2 regions of the Aliiroseovarius sp. M344 genome follow, and region 2 is predicted to be linked to the other one. Evidence: riboswitches for the same ligand, from Rfam matches in the RefSeq annotation. Region 2 holds a riboswitch; the other holds the start of a gene.
The links. Region 2 has a riboswitch for cobalamin ahead of K3556_RS15760 (DUF4198 domain-containing protein). Riboswitches for the same ligand answer to the same signal wherever they lie in the genome.
Positions count from the first base shown of each region.

Region 1: linked by a shared signal. The riboswitch ahead of cobW (cobalamin biosynthesis protein CobW) and the one ahead of K3556_RS15760 (DUF4198 domain-containing protein) in region 2 are both predicted to bind cobalamin.

Region 1 covers NZ_CP081153.1:365,719-373,234, reverse strand. The annotation lists gene cobN (cobaltochelatase subunit CobN) at 1-1,159, opposite strand, end outside; gene K3556_RS01690 (hypothetical protein) at 1,223-1,387, shown strand; gene K3556_RS01685 (GNAT family N-acetyltransferase) at 1,395-1,847, opposite strand; gene cobW (cobalamin biosynthesis protein CobW) at 1,844-2,923, opposite strand; cobalamin riboswitch at 2,954-3,158, opposite strand; gene smc (chromosome segregation protein SMC) at 3,360-6,815, shown strand; gene K3556_RS01670 (YbjN domain-containing protein) at 6,883-7,350, shown strand; gene K3556_RS01665 (lytic murein transglycosylase) at 7,416-7,516, opposite strand, start outside.
Region 2 covers NZ_CP081154.1:8,272-15,787, reverse strand. The annotation lists gene K3556_RS15780 (energy-coupling factor ABC transporter ATP-binding protein) at 1-123, opposite strand, end outside; gene cbiQ (cobalt ECF transporter T component CbiQ) at 110-898, opposite strand; gene K3556_RS15770 (cobalt ABC transporter permease) at 895-1,482, opposite strand; gene cbiM (cobalt transporter CbiM) at 1,479-2,096, opposite strand; gene K3556_RS15760 (DUF4198 domain-containing protein) at 2,107-2,892, opposite strand; cobalamin riboswitch at 3,014-3,227, opposite strand; gene K3556_RS15755 (Hint domain-containing protein) at 3,386-4,366, shown strand; gene K3556_RS15750 (hypothetical protein) at 4,654-5,016, opposite strand; gene K3556_RS15745 (MFS transporter) at 5,019-6,188, shown strand; gene K3556_RS15740 (ParB/RepB/Spo0J family partition protein) at 6,388-7,464, opposite strand; gene K3556_RS15735 (AAA family ATPase) at 7,461-7,516, opposite strand, start outside.

The sequences.
Region 1 (7,516 bases), on a different replicon from region 2:
CCACGCGCCGGTCGGCTGGTGCAGCCTGCCGCAACTTTGCCCAGCTTGCGGCTAGGTCGGCCACGAATTGCACCCGGTCACCGCGCGCGCGATAGGTTGCAATGGGGCACTCTGTAGCCTCGTCAAAGAAAGCCTCACCCTTGAAGCTGATCGCACGGGAAAGGATACGGCCGTCCACTTCGGGCAATGCCACATTCATCGCGATGTCGCGCGCCGACAGACCGGTCAGACCCTCCTCCCACGCTGCTTCGCTTGACCCAGCCAGAACGACCTGAAAAACCGGCGCGGCTTGGCACCAAGGCATCTGGAAGGGGTTTGCGGATTGCGCTGTGTCGCCCACATGCGGCGACCCCACCGCAAAGGACGTGCAGTTCAGGATCACATCCGGGGCGGCTTCGGTGAACAGATGCTCCATCGTCGCGACCGATACCGGGTCCTTCAACGATGCGACAAAGACAGGCAGTGGATTGAGGCCTTGCCGCAACAACGCCCGCACGAGCCGGTTGATCGGGTTTAAGCCCGCGCCCTGCACCAGCGCACGGTAAAAAACAATCGGCACAACGGGCGCACCATCGGTCCAGTCTGCTTGCGCTGCGCTCAGATCGGCGACGCCCGCCCCCGGCCAATAGACGCCGGCGCGCAACAATGGGCGCGCGGCTTCAGGTTTTTCTCCGCCATCCAGAATAGTCTTCGCATAAGCAAGAAACCCAACCGCGTTCTCGGGCCCGCCTTCAACCAGATAGGCCCAGAGCGCATCGTAATCCTCGTCTGACACGGTCGACATCGCCCGCAATTCTGCGTCCGGCTTGTCGTCACCGGGCAACAGCGCCAACGGCACGCCTGCGTCGCGCAAATGCGCCGCATACTGTTCTGCCCCGTATTTCCAATAGCCAACGCCACCCAGAACACGGGCAATCACCAGTTTGGATTTGGTTGCGCAATTATCGATATGCAGATCAACCGACATCGGATGCGCCAGATGCATCATGTTGGCCAGTCGCAATCCGGGCGCGCCTTCCATCTCGGCGCGCGCCTGCGACAGCCCGGCCAGTTCGGTATCCGCCGCCGAAATGAACACGACATCCGCAGGCGATTGCCCCAGATCGACGGGTTCTTTCCCATCGTCGATGGAACCGGGTGTGGCTGCAAGAAGATGCATATCGCGTCCCTTGAAATAAGGTGTTATGGACCGGGCAAACAGTCACCCGATCAAGGTAGAATTATGGACTATAAAGCAGCCGGCGCGCCCAAGCCCGCCAAAGGAACACCGCGCCATTCCGAACACAATGCGCGCGGCACCGAGAAGAACCCCCTGAACCGCAAGGACGACAAAGCCGCCCTGCTTGCGCGGATGAAAGCTGCCGCCGAAAAATCCAAGAAGGACTGAGCGACAGTCACAGCGCCTTCTCCATGAAAATCGAGCTGGCGGCGTTCATATACCGTCCAAACGGCCCACAATTTGTGAACCCGGCCCGTTGATAAAGACGGTGCGCCGCGTGCAACGCATTGCCGGTTTCAAGCTTCATCGCGCTTAACCCCTTTGCCCGTGCGGTGTCCTCAAGTTCCGCCAAAAGCGCCTCGCCGACCCCCCGGCTACGCGCTTCGGTCGAGACGAACATCGACTTCACCTCGCCGTAACCACCCGCTTCATAAAGGGCCGCGGTGCCCAGCACCTTGTCCCCTTCACGCGCCATGAAGAACGAAATTTCGGGTGCACAAAGCTGGTCGATGTCCAAATAGAAATTATCCTCGGACGGAAACAGCTCTTCCATCAATGCATGGCTTTGCTTCAGCAGAGCCACCGCCCCCGGGTCGCGGGGGTCACCGGGGACGATTTCGATGGTCATGCCACCAGTGCCCTTTCGATCGCGATACGGTCCAGACCGGCTTGCCCGATGACGACCAAACGGGTTTCGCGCGGTTGCGTCCCAAATGGTTGGTCGAAATAGGTATCAACCCGCGGGCCAACTGCTTGCAGAGTTAGCCGCATTGGCTTGCCGGACACCGCCGCAAAGCCTTTCAGACGCAAGATGTTATGGTCCCGGATGGTTTGGGCCACTTGTTCGGCGAAGGCCGCCGGATCGGTAACTTCTGTACGGGTAACAACAAAGCTTTCAAACGCGTCGTGGTCATGATCGTGATGGTGATCATCTTCATGGTCGTGGTCATCATCATGATGGTCATCATCGTGGTGGTGATGGTGGTGAATTTCATGGCGTGCGGCCATGTCGCCTTCGGCACCAACACCCTGCCCCAACAACACCTCGACCGGCAGCGCACCCATCGAAGTACGCACAACTTGGACACCGCGACGTGCATCGGCGGACAACTTGCCCACCAAAGCATCGGCTTCGGCGTCACCCAACAGGTCGGATTTGTTCACCACAATCATGTCAGCACAAGCGACCTGATCGGCAAACAGTTCTGACAGTGGGGTCTCGTGATCAAGATTCTCATCCGCCTTCCGCTGCGCTTCTACCGCCGCGAGATTCGAGGCAAACTGACCATCAGACACAGCCTTGCCATCCACCACCGTCACCACGCCATCCACGGTGACACGGGTCGAAATCTCTGGCCACTGAAACGCACGCACCAAAGGCTGTGGCAACGCCAGCCCCGAAGTTTCAATCACGATGTGGTCAGGGGGCGTGTCGCGGTTCAGCAACTTTTCCAGCGTCGGGATGAAATCCTCGGCCACCGTACAGCAGATGCAACCGTTCGACAGCTCCATGATGTCATCTTCGCTACAGGTTTCATCCCCGCAGCCTTTCAGGATGTCACCATCGACGCCCAGATCGCCAAATTCATTGATGATCAACGCGATGCGCTTGCCGTTTGCATTGTCCAGCATGTGGCGGATCAAAGTGGTTTTGCCCGCGCCCAGAAAGCCCGTGACAACGGTGGCCGGTATTTTGCTTTGCATCTTGTCCTCCAAGCCCCGTCTCCCCGACGGGTGGGTTTCGTTGCGCATGGCAGGTCTCCTGGCTTTGCGGGTCGACGCGTCCGTCCGCCTTCCCGGCCTTGTGGCCAGTGGCATCAGGTGGACGCTCGCCGCTTACAGTCGCGGGGGCGGCTGCAGCATCGGGTCCCGGATTGGGTCACCCTCACTGCATTCCCTATTCTCCCCTAAGTGGGGAACCATGCGGACCCTGTTTGCCGTGTGCCGCTTGTCAGGGTCAAGACGGAAACCGACCTGAAACCGCTCTTTGGCGGCGATGTTCAACATGCCGAGCAGCTGAAAAGCAATATCTTGTGGATAACCCGGCAAAATTATCCATATGTCGCGGTCAGTCGTTGACTCACCCCCAATCCCCCGAAAAACTCGGAGCCTGAAAAGAATCAACGATGAGGCAGACCGCTTGCGGTTTTCAAAGCTCCGACTGAATGGCTTCAAAAGCTTCGTGGACCCGACCGATCTGGTGATCGCGGATGGGTTAACAGGCGTGGTCGGGCCCAATGGATGCGGCAAATCGAACCTGCTTGAGGCACTGCGCTGGGTGATGGGCGAGAACCGCCCGACCGCCATGCGAGGCGGCGGGATGGAGGATGTGATCTTCGCGGGGGCCTCGACCCGTCCTGCCCGCAACTTTGCCGAAGTCGCCCTGCTGCTCGATAACAGCGAGCGGTTGGCGCCCTCGGGTTTCAACGACAACGACAATCTTGAAATTGTGCGCCGGATCACACGGGATGCCGGGTCGGCTTACAAGGTCAACACCAAGGATGTGCGTGCGCGCGATGTGCAGATGCTGTTTGCTGACGCGTCAACCGGTGCGCATTCCCCGGCCTTGGTTCGTCAGGGCCAGATCAGCGAGCTGATCAACGCAAAGCCCAAATCGCGCCGCCGCATTCTGGAAGAAGCGGCCGGCATCTCTGGCTTGTATCAACGACGTCATGAGGCCGAGTTGAAACTGAAAGGCACCGAGACAAACCTGTCGCGTGTCGATGATGTGATCGAACAACTTGCTTCCCAGTTGGGCCAATTGGCCCGGCAGGCACGTCAGGCAGCCCGGTATCGCACCATTGGCGATGATCTGCGCAAGGCTGAAGGGCTGCTTCTGTATCGTCGCTGGAAAGAAGCGGACGCCGCCCGCGCGCAAGCCGAAGCTCAACTGACCGACCGCGTCAAGGCCGCAGCAGCGGCAGAGGGAGCATCGCGCGCCGCTACGAAAGCGCGGCAAGAGGCTGAGGATCGCCTGCCGCCACTTCGCGAAGAAGAAGCAGTGGCAGCCGCCATCCTGCAACGTCTGCAAGTGCAGCGTGACCAGTTGTCGGACCAAGAGGCTCAAGCCCGACAGCGCATTGAAACCCTGACCTCGCGGATCGCCCAGTTGTCGCGCGACATCGAGCGCGAAAGCGGCCTGAACAAGGATGCTGGCGAAACGATCGAACGGCTGGACTGGGAACAGGCGCAGATCGCCAAAGCCTCTGATGGGCATGAGGCCGCCCTGGAAGCCGCCAATGCCGAGGCGCGTGAGGGGGCTGCGATTTTGCAGGAGCGCGAAGGTGATCTGTCCCAGTTGACCGAAGATGTGGCCCGCCTGTCGGCGCGGCACCAATCTGCCCACCGCCTTCTGGAAGACAGCCGCAAAACGCTTGAGAAAAGCGAAGGAGAGGCTGAACGCGCCCGCGCAGCCATGGACGAGGCGAAGGTTGCCCTGGGCAAGGCCGGTGCGGATTACGAAGCCGCCAAGGCCGCCGAAACCACAGCGACCAAAGCCGCTGCCGCCGCCGAGGCCGCTCTGATTGCCGCAGACGAAGCGCGTGATGAAGCGCAAGCCCGCGAAGCAGATGCCCGCGCCGCGCGTTCGTCGGCCGAAGGCGAAGTCAACGCACTGCATGCCGAGGTGCAGGCCCTTGCACGATTGGTCGAGCGTGACGCGTCTGAAGGCGGGCAGGTTCTGGACGATCTTCGGGTAAAGCCGGGTTATGAAAAGGCTCTTGGCGCGGCGCTGGCGGACGACCTGCGTGCGCCAGAAATCGATGGTGATGCGCCGTCCGGCTGGGCCTCTTTGCCAGCATATGCGCAATCACAATCACTGCCGGATGGCGTCAACGCGCTGTCCAACTACGTGACTGTGCCAGAGGTGCTGGCCCGCCGAATGAGCCAGATTGGTCTGGTCAGCACAGCAGACGCCAGCCGCCTGCAAGCTGACCTGAAACCCGGCCAGCGCTTGGTGTCGATGGAAGGCGATTTGTGGCGCTGGGACGGTTTTCGTGCAGCGGCAGAGGATCAGCCGTCAACCGCCGCGTTGCGGCTCGAGCAGCTAAACCGCCTGCAAGAACTCAAGCAAGACCTTGAAGACGCCTCGGCCCGCGCCGACGGCGCGCGCGCCGCCCATGAAACCCTAAAGGCACGGCTGATCGAAACGACCGAGGCAGACAAACAAGCGCGTGACGCGCGCCGCGACGCCGATCGTGCAATGACCGAAGCCAACCGCGCCCTGTCACGCGCCGAGGCAGACCAAAACATCGCCGGTGGCAAACTGGAAAACCTTGGTATGGCGCTGAAACGCCACGAAGAAGAATCAATGGGTGCGCGGCAAAGGTTGGTTGAAGCGGAGCGCGGCGTGGCCGATCTGGGCGATCTGGATGCCGCGCGCGCGCAGGTTGATGACGTCAAAATGGCCGTTGAAGCTGCGCGCATGACGATGATGGCCAAACGCTCGGCCCATGATGAATTGCGCCGTGAAGGCGAAGCGCGCACCCGCCGCAGCCAAGAGATCATCAAGGAAGTGTCGGGCTGGAAGCACCGCCTTGAAACAGCTGGCAAGCGGATTGCCGAGCTTGAAGACCGCAAGGACGAAAGTGAAGCAGAGCTTAAAGACGCCAACGCAGCGCCCGACGAACTGGCTGCCAAGCGAGGCGAGCTTGCCAACGCCATCGACGAAGCTGAAACCCGGCGCAAGGCAGCCTCCGACAAGCTGGCCGAGGGCGAAACCGCAGAGCGTGAAGCGACCACTGCAGAGCGCGATGCAGAACGCGCCGCTGGCGAGGCGCGCGAGGCGCGCGCCCGAGCGGAAGCCCGCACTGAAGCTGCACGCGAAACGGTGACCTATGCCGTTGAACGTATCGCAGAGGATATGGAGACCACACCTGAAGCCCTGCTGGATACGCTTGATGCCGACCCCGACAAGATGCCGTCCGCCGAACAAATCGAACACGATGTGAATCGTCTGAAACGGCAGCGCGATGCGTTGGGTGCCGTGAACCTGCGCGCCGAAGAAGACGCGAAAGAGGTTCAGGAAGAACACGACACCCTACTGAAAGAAAAAACCGATCTGGAAGAAGCGATCAAGAAACTGCGCAGCGGCATTGCAAGCTTGAACAAGGAAGGACGCGAACGGCTTTTGACAGCGTTTGAACAAGTCAATGATAGCTTCGGCAACCTGTTCAAGCACCTGTTCGGTGGCGGCGAAGCCAAGCTGGTCTTGGTTGAAAGCGATGATCCGCTGGAAGCCGGGCTAGAGATCATGTGCCAACCGCCGGGCAAGAAACTGTCGACCCTGAGCTTGTTGTCAGGCGGCGAACAGACCTTGACTGCACTGGCTTTGATTTTTGCCGTGTTCCTGGCCAACCCCGCCCCGATCTGTGTGCTGGACGAGGTTGACGCGCCGCTGGATGACGCCAATGTCACGCGGTTCTGCGACCTGCTGGACGAAATGACCCGCCGAACTGACACCCGGTTCCTGATCATCACACACCATGCCGTGACTATGGCTCGCATGGACCGCCTGTTCGGCGTGACAATGGCCGAGATGGGCGTCAGCCAGTTGGTTAGTGTCGACCTGAAAAACGCCGAGGCGCTTGTGGCTTAACCACTCCGTTGCGCTGGATGACAAACCCGCCTAGGGTCTGTTGGCAGTGACCAACCGGAGAGATACCATGAAGTTTCAATTGCTTGCAGCCGCCGCAACACTCGCGGCAAGTCTAGCGACGGGCGCGCTTGCCGATCCCGTCAAGGCCTCTGATCCACAAAGTGTGTTGGGCTATTTCAAAGAGATAGGCGCTCCGGCCACTCTGAGCGAAGACAGCGTTGGCGATCCGTTGATTGAAGTTCAATACTACGGCACCACATTTGCCGTTTTCTTTTATGGCTGCAACGACAACGAGAACTGCAACTCGCTGCAACTTTATGCGGGCTATACCGCAGAAAATGAAATCTCACGCGACGCCCTAAACACCTGGAACGCGGACCAACGATATGGCCGCGTCTACGAGGACCCGGACGGACGAAAAAAGCTGGAATACGATATCTATACCGGCCATGCCGGCGTCAGCTCGGATGATTTTGACGAGATGTTTGATATCTGGACAGAACTGGTCAAGAGCTTCGAAGCGCAGCTGTCTTAAATGCGAGGTCCTGGAAAGGCATAGCTCCGTCACAAACGGAACGACGCTTTTGACCTTTGCCGAGCCTAAAGCGCCTTTAGCAGTTGCGCGGTCGGCCATGCATCCGCTGGTAGGCCTAGCCGAACCTGCTCTTTTTGGACCGCGGCCCGGGTTTTTGCACCAAGAA
Region 2 (7,516 bases):
CGCACCGTTCGGGCCGATCAGGGACACACGTTCGCCGGGACGAAGCCGCATCGAAGCCCCCTCCAGCACCGGGTCCAGCCCGGGATAGGCAAAGTGGATGTCCGACAGCTCAATGCACGGCATATGCGACCTCGGCCCAGACAAGGGCCGCAAGGGCTGTGCACAGCGCGGCGGCAAACAGCAGGTCCGCGCGGGTCAGGCGGAATTCATCCAGCAGCACGATGCGGCCCGAAAAGCCCCGGCATTTCATCGCCGCCAGAATACGCTCGGACCGTTCGATGGCGCGCACCAGCATCATCCCAACCAGATAGCCATAGCTGCGATAGGTGTGCCAGTTGGTGCCGGGTCGAAACCCGCGCAGCTTCATCGAGGTTCTGAGCCGCAGATATTCTTCGCGCAGCACATCGATATATCGGATCGTGAACATCATCAGATGCACCAGCCGTTCGGGCGTTTTCAGCGCAAACAGCGCATGTCCCATCGTCACCGGCTCCATCGAGCCGACCATGGTCATCACCGCCAGAATAACCGCATTGGCCGTCAGGCCAATCTCGACAGCCCGCCACAGACCTTCCCAACTGGCCGAAACGCCCCACACTGTGAACATCGGCGTGCCGGGCATGGTGAACGGCAACAGCACCAGCATGAAGATGATGAATGTGTCCATCATCGCCATGCGCCGCAACGTTTTCTGAAACGGCAGGCCCGAGATGGCCAACAACCACATCGACAGCACCATCGCGCCGGACAGCACGCGCAGATCAGACAGTCCAACAATGGTGACCGCGCAGATCACCGTGACCACGATGCGCATGCGGGGATCAAGCGTGGTGATGGCAGACCGAAACCCGCCAAACCCGGAAATCGCCTTGTCATCTCCGGTCAGAACATAGGTCATTTCTGGGCCTCCAGTTTACGGCGCGCAGCAATATAGAAGCCCAGACCGAACAGCCCAAAAATATAGCCCAACCCGCCCAGAACGGACTGGAAATTCGACTTGTTCTTGAAGGCTGTCAGTTCCTGGCGGATCGGGCGCAATTCGTCGCGCAGCATGGTCGCTATCTCGGCGCGGGTAACGTCCGATATTCCGGCAGTCTGCGCCATGGTGTCGGGCGCGCCGGACAGAACCGAGGCCCCGGCGCTGTCAGTGGCGGCCGTTTGACCAAGGATGGCCGCGACATCTGCCGCGCTCATCATGGTTTCGGCCACATGCCCTGCCCCAAGATCACCGCGAAAGATATGCGTGACGGGCTGGCTTGGGGTGAACAGAAAGAACCCGTCCGCGTCGGTGCGCGTTTCGCCAAGCTTGTTGCCCGCCTCGTCAAAGACCTCAACCACCAGATCGGCGGCCATTTCGCCGCTGGACAGGCCAATCTCGCCCTCGATCGCATCGCCGGACGGAAAGACCGCGGCAATCACGTTATGCGCCATGGCAGGCAGCGGTGTCATAAACACCAGCAACAGAAGCACAGACCGGATCATGCCAATCGTCCTTTCGACACAAGGAACAACTCAGGCTTCACCCGGCGGGCCAGGAAAATAGCAGCACCGGTCAGCAAGGCTTCGACCACCATCACCGGAATATGGGCGATGAACACCAGTTTCGCGGCCGCTGTGAACTCGTCCCCGGACAGCATCAGCGAAAAGGCCACGGCCAAAGTGGTGACCGCAATGGCAAAGCCGCCGCCGATCCCGCCCCAGATCGCGCCCTGCATGGGCGATCCGCGCGACACCAGCGGGCGAAACAGCAGGCCCGCCAAGACGGCGGGTCCCGCGATATTCACCGCGTTCACGCCCAGCACAGTCAACCCGCCAAAGCCAAAGAACACCGCTTGCAACAACAGCCCCACAAACAGCGCCGGAAACGCCGCCCAGCCCAGCACCAGCCCCGCCAATCCGTTCAGGATCAGATGGACCGAGCTTGGACCGATGGGCACATGGATCAGCGAGGCGACAAAGAAGCTGGCCGACAACACCCCTGCCACCGGGATGCGTTCCAACGGCAAGTGTTTCAGGCCTATCGCGATGCCACCGACCGCCGCAATCGCGCCGCCGATCACCACCGGGTTCGCCAGGGCGCCGTCTACGATATGCATGACAACCCCCTCACTTCAGGTCCTCGGCGCGGATCCAGATCACCGCATCCTGTGACAGCTCTTTGCCTTCGTGTTCCGTGACCGGACCAGACCCTAACGCGGCGAAACCCCAGTAGCCCGCTTTGGGAATGCCGAAGGTGAAGACACCGTTGTCATCCGCAATCGCAACCACCGCCCCGCCCGGCATGGGGTGTGCTGTTGGATCAGAGGTCGAAAAGAACTCTAGGTTAGGTTCGGCCGCCATATATTCAACTTCGATCTCGGCCCCGGGCACAGGCTGACCATCCGCCAACACCTGACCCGAAAAAGTCGAGCCAACAATCACGTTGTAAGGCTTGTTCAGCGGCAGGATTTCGGTGGGCAACCCGACCGGTTGATCCCAGTCGGTGGGCAACGTGTTGCGGTTCAGAACGACCTTGGCGATCTGCTGGATAAAGATATCCTCGCTTTGCTCGTAATACGGCGCAGGCACAGTCACCACGACATAGTCGCCCGAGCGTTTGACGGGGACAGTGGCACGATACGCCGCGGCCTCGTTCGTGGCCCCCTTGAACCGCGCAGGCTCCAGCCGATCTGACAGATCAACCTTGTCGCCATTATGCACCATGAAAAACTCGAGCGGTTGACCCATGTCCATAACATGGCCGTTCTCAAACGGGTGCCAGAATATCAGACCCATGGGCACGTCGCCCGGGCGGTCAATCATCGCCTCTTCGGTATAGTTCAGCTGGAAATGCGCAGACGCAGTGACCGGCAAGGCTAAGGCCAAAATGGTGGCCAGAAGGTTCAGTTTCATGTCGTCCTCTTTGGGTTGGCGGGCGGGTGCCTGCACAAAAGAAGGAACAACGGGGACAATGGCTCGGGAAGGTCTGGTGACCGCCGGGCCAGACGCGCACCCCGGCGTCCGGTAGGATATGGGCAAATGCCCAGCGTCCGGCAGGTCTCCTGACTCGCGGGTCTTCGCTTGGCTGGCCTTCCCGGGGCAAACCCCAGTGGCAAATTCAGCTTCGCTCGCCGCTCACAGTTGCGGGGGCAGTTACGGGTTTGGCGCCTAATGGCTACACCTCACCGTATTCCCTATTACTACCGTGGTGCCTCTGCACACACGGAACCGATCGCATAACTTCCATGTCAGAAACGCGGGGGCCGAGTCAAGCGGATGCAAAGCGTTGCCAGCGGATCAGCTACGACACGTTCTGTCGCAATCAAGCGAGTTGCCGCACTCTTTGTTCAGTACAGCTTTGCGCATCTGCGAATGTTGATTCACAGAAAAATTTAGCGATTACCAAATGCCGCAGTACAACAAGATCGTTTACAATATCGCCACCGGGGATGCCACTTACCCACATAGCGGCAATTTCACCATACGGGTCGCCGGAAAAATCACGGTCGACGATTCCAACGGCGCCGGTGACGCCGTTTTTGGCGATCTAACCCATACAGGTGGTTTCGACGCTGCCGAACAGGATGTCGTCGCCTCAACCGTTGCCGGAATAGACATCGGTGATACCGTTGATCTTCGTTATAAATATACCATCACCGGCTCGGATGGATCGAGCGGGACTGTCTATTTTATTGCGACCAACGGCACTGCTGATTATGGCCGGCTGATGTTGTCCAACTTCCCGTTGCGGACTGGCGTCACCTATACATTTCGCACATTCAATACCGATGGTGCCACGGCTTACGCCAATCTCGTTCCGTGTTTCACAAGCGGAACTTTTATCGCAGCTGCCGATGGCGACCGGTTGATTGACGACCTGAAGCCGGGCGATCTGATCAAAACACGTGATCACGGTTTGCAGCCCTTGCGCTGGATCGGTCGGCGCACTGTCCTTGCTAAGGGAAAGAACGCACCGATCCTTATCAAGAAGGGCGTGTTGGGAGATCACGATGACTTGGTTGTGTCGCAGAACCACCGAATGTTGATCGTTGCCGCCGCCGCAGATTTGTATTTCGGCACGCCAGAGGTTTTGGTCGCTGCAAAGCACCATTTGGCAAACAAAGGCGTCAGCCTGCAGGAAAATGGGACTGTCACTTATTTCCATCTACTGTTTGACCAACACCAGATCATCACGGCGAATGGCGCCCAAAGCGAAAGCTTTTTCCCGGGCGAAAATGCGTTGAATGCATTGGAGCACGACGTGCGCCAAGGGGTATTGGCGCTGTTTCCCGAATTGGCAGCGTTCGACACATCAACGGCCTGGAGATCGGCCCGCCCGGTCCTGAACCGTAAAGAAGCCGCCGTTCTGAACCTGCATTTATTCTGACTACCAGCGCGTTAATTTCGGGCTCAGCGCGTGACATAGGAATGCTGGCATGCCTTGCTGGCTGATTGCTCGCGGGGGAAACCTCGTCTAACCACACCCATGAGGCCACTCTAACCTATTGAATTTTTTATATTTTTCTAAGCCCTTTTTGCTCAGCCTCGCGATATGTGGATACGTCACTGGAAACACGCCGCACCAACCGTCGACACGCAACACCAGCCCGCCGGGAATGATTACCGCGCCAGACGCGAATTCGGCTTGATGAGTGTCGTGTTATAAAGCTGGTCTCACTTTCCCCGTCGCTTGGCGATGTGGTGAAAAAGACCGAATACCGCCGCGAAGGTCGCGATAGCTGCGAGGATTTTCCACTCCACCCGTCCAACCTTACCAACAAAGGCTTCGATGGCCGTACCGATCGCGCCGCGGTTTCTTGACCCCGTCCGTGCCGCGATACTAGCTTGGGCAATCTCTTTGACGCAAGCACACACAGTGGCCACAAGGTATTCTCGGGTCGGGGTGTTTTCAAACGATCTGGGCCGTCCAACTGGCAGGACAATCGCACCTTTAGGGGTCGACAGTCGCGGTTTTCTGGTGACGGATGCGGGTCCGCCAGTGCCATACAGTGTCGCGTCCCTAGATAACGAGGTCATGCATGTCCATCCCCCCTGCCCCCGCCATACTGGCCGCGCGCAATGCGGTGATCGCGATGTTCGTTCTGAACGGCACGCTGTTTGGCCTTTGGGCGTCGCGCATTCCGACCGTCTCGGCGAAATTGTCGCTGGATCCCGGCGCGTTGGGCATGTTGTTGTTGCTGATGGGCGGCGGTGCGATTGCTGCCTTTCCGCTGGCCGGGCGTTGGGTTGACCGGCACGGTGCGGCGACCACAACCGTCTGGGTCGCATTCCTCCACGCCCTGTCGATCCTTGGCATCGGGCTGGCACCAAACCTCGCATCGCTTGCCGTTGCATTGGCCTTCTTCGGGGCCACCCATGGCGCGATGGATGTGGCCATGAACAGCTGGGCGGGCGCGGTTGAGCGCCACCTGCCCCGCCCGATGATGTCGCGCTTTCACGCCTCGTGGTCGGTGGGCGCAGGGATCGGTGCCGCGTCTGGCTTTGTTGCGATCAAGCTTGGCTTGCCGGTGCTGGCGCACGGTGCGCTTGTGATCGGCGTTGTGGCAGCCATCAGCCTTTGGTTGGCAGTTAGGCCCTCCAGATCGCCGCTATGGGCTCCTGAACCGGCCTCCAGCGCCGCTCACGCGCCATTGTTCACCCTTCCAAAGGGTCCGATGGTGCTGGTCGGGCTGCTAGCCATGTGCGCGTCCCTTGGTGAAGGGGCCATGGCGGACTGGGGGGCGATCTTTCTGATAACCACCACCGGCGTGACCGAAGCCTCGGCGGCGGTTGGATATGCCGTGTTTTCGGTGGCAATGGTCATCATGCGTCTGGGCGGTGATCGCGTTACCCACAGGTTTGGTCCGGTTAAAACCGCGCGGCTGGCGGGGGCCACGGCCGCTTTGGGGGCGGGTCTGGCCGTCGGCATTGCCACCTATCCTGCGGCATTGCTTGGCTTTGCATTGATGGGGGTCGGCTATGCGGTGATCATGCCGCTGGCTTTCAGCCGCGCCACCAGCGACCCGGTTCTGTCCCCCGGCAAAGCGGTCGCCAGTCTGGCCACGCTTGGCTACGGAGGGCTGTTGCTGGGGCCACCGGTGATCGGCTTCATCGCGCAGGTCAGTTCTCTGCGGGTCAGTTTTGCATTCCTGCTGGCGCTGGCGATTTTGATGGCCGTTTTGGCCCCTGCCCTGTCGCGCCAGGACTGAAAACCCAAAGTTTTCGCGCCCAATACGGTTTTCGGGGGCAATCATCGCCTAAAATATTGTTTTATTTATGAAATCATCAAAGTGAAGGGCAATTCCCCGAAACCCCGGGCATTCCCCCCGATCTGTCCCCGCAGGGACAGTGATCCCGGCTTGGGCAAGGTGTCCCCGTGGGGACACCCCCTGCCCCGGCGCAATTCAGTCAGCCGTCCAACTCGCGAAAGAACGCCTTCACAGCCTCCTCCAACCGATGGCGATCCACATTGGAAAAGTCGCGCGCGATACGCATCTCGATCCGGCCTTCGGACGCGGCGCAGCGGACCGTGCCGCCCTTCACATCCTGACGGAATGTTGTCTTGGCGACGCCCTTGGGTTTTGGCTCGGATGGCTTGCGCGCCGAGGGTTGCGGAGACGCCTGTTCGCGCAACACCGCAAGTTCCGCCTCAGGAGTGGTCACTAATGCAGCCGCTAGAGCCGCTCTGACCTTCGCAGCCGCCCCGTCTTCGGACATCAGACGTTTTTCCAGCATTAGACCCAAAGCCCGCGGAATAGCCTCAGGAAACTTCAAATGCGAGCCAATCGCGTCCAGTAGTGCCATAAAATGTTTGATATAGCTTCGCTTTTGACGGGACACAGACCCAAACAGCGCCGTTAGAGCCTGATCTGCATCCTGCGCCGAGGTTTCTGGATCGGCGACATAACCACGCGCCAATTCCGCCATCTCGGCAAAGGAAATATCGCGCCGCACAAGGTTTTCGTCGACCATCCGGCGATAGAGCAACTCAAGCTCTTCGCCATGCGCCATCAGCCCTGCAGGGATACGCGCAAAGCGCTCGTCGCCGGTTTCATCAAACAGTTCCTGAAACGCAGACAAGCGGCGGAACCCCTGAACCAGCTCAAAGACCCCCTCGCCCACCTGCTCGACCCGGATCGGGTTTGACAGGCCGACGTCGCGGATCGAGGCTTTCAACTCGTCCAGATCTTCGTCCCGACCCTGTTTGCGATCGCGCGTCAGCTTGTCGGCCCGTATGGCGTCCAGCGGGATCAGATCCGTGATCAGCCCCGCCTTTTTCAGCCGCACATGTTCGTGGGCCAGCCGGTCGTTTTCGGCGCGTATGCTCGCCTCGACCGTTTTGCGTTCCTCCAGCGCTGCGGCATTTTCCGAGATCGCCGAGGCCATCGGACCGCGACGGTGTTCGACCGCCGGTTCCGCGGGCGGCTCGGCCGCGGGTGTGTCAGCTTCCGGGAAGTCGATGTCAAAGACGCGACGTTTGCTCATGCTCTATCCTCCAGCTTGTCCCAGGCGGTCAGCAGGTTGTCCCTGAATTCTT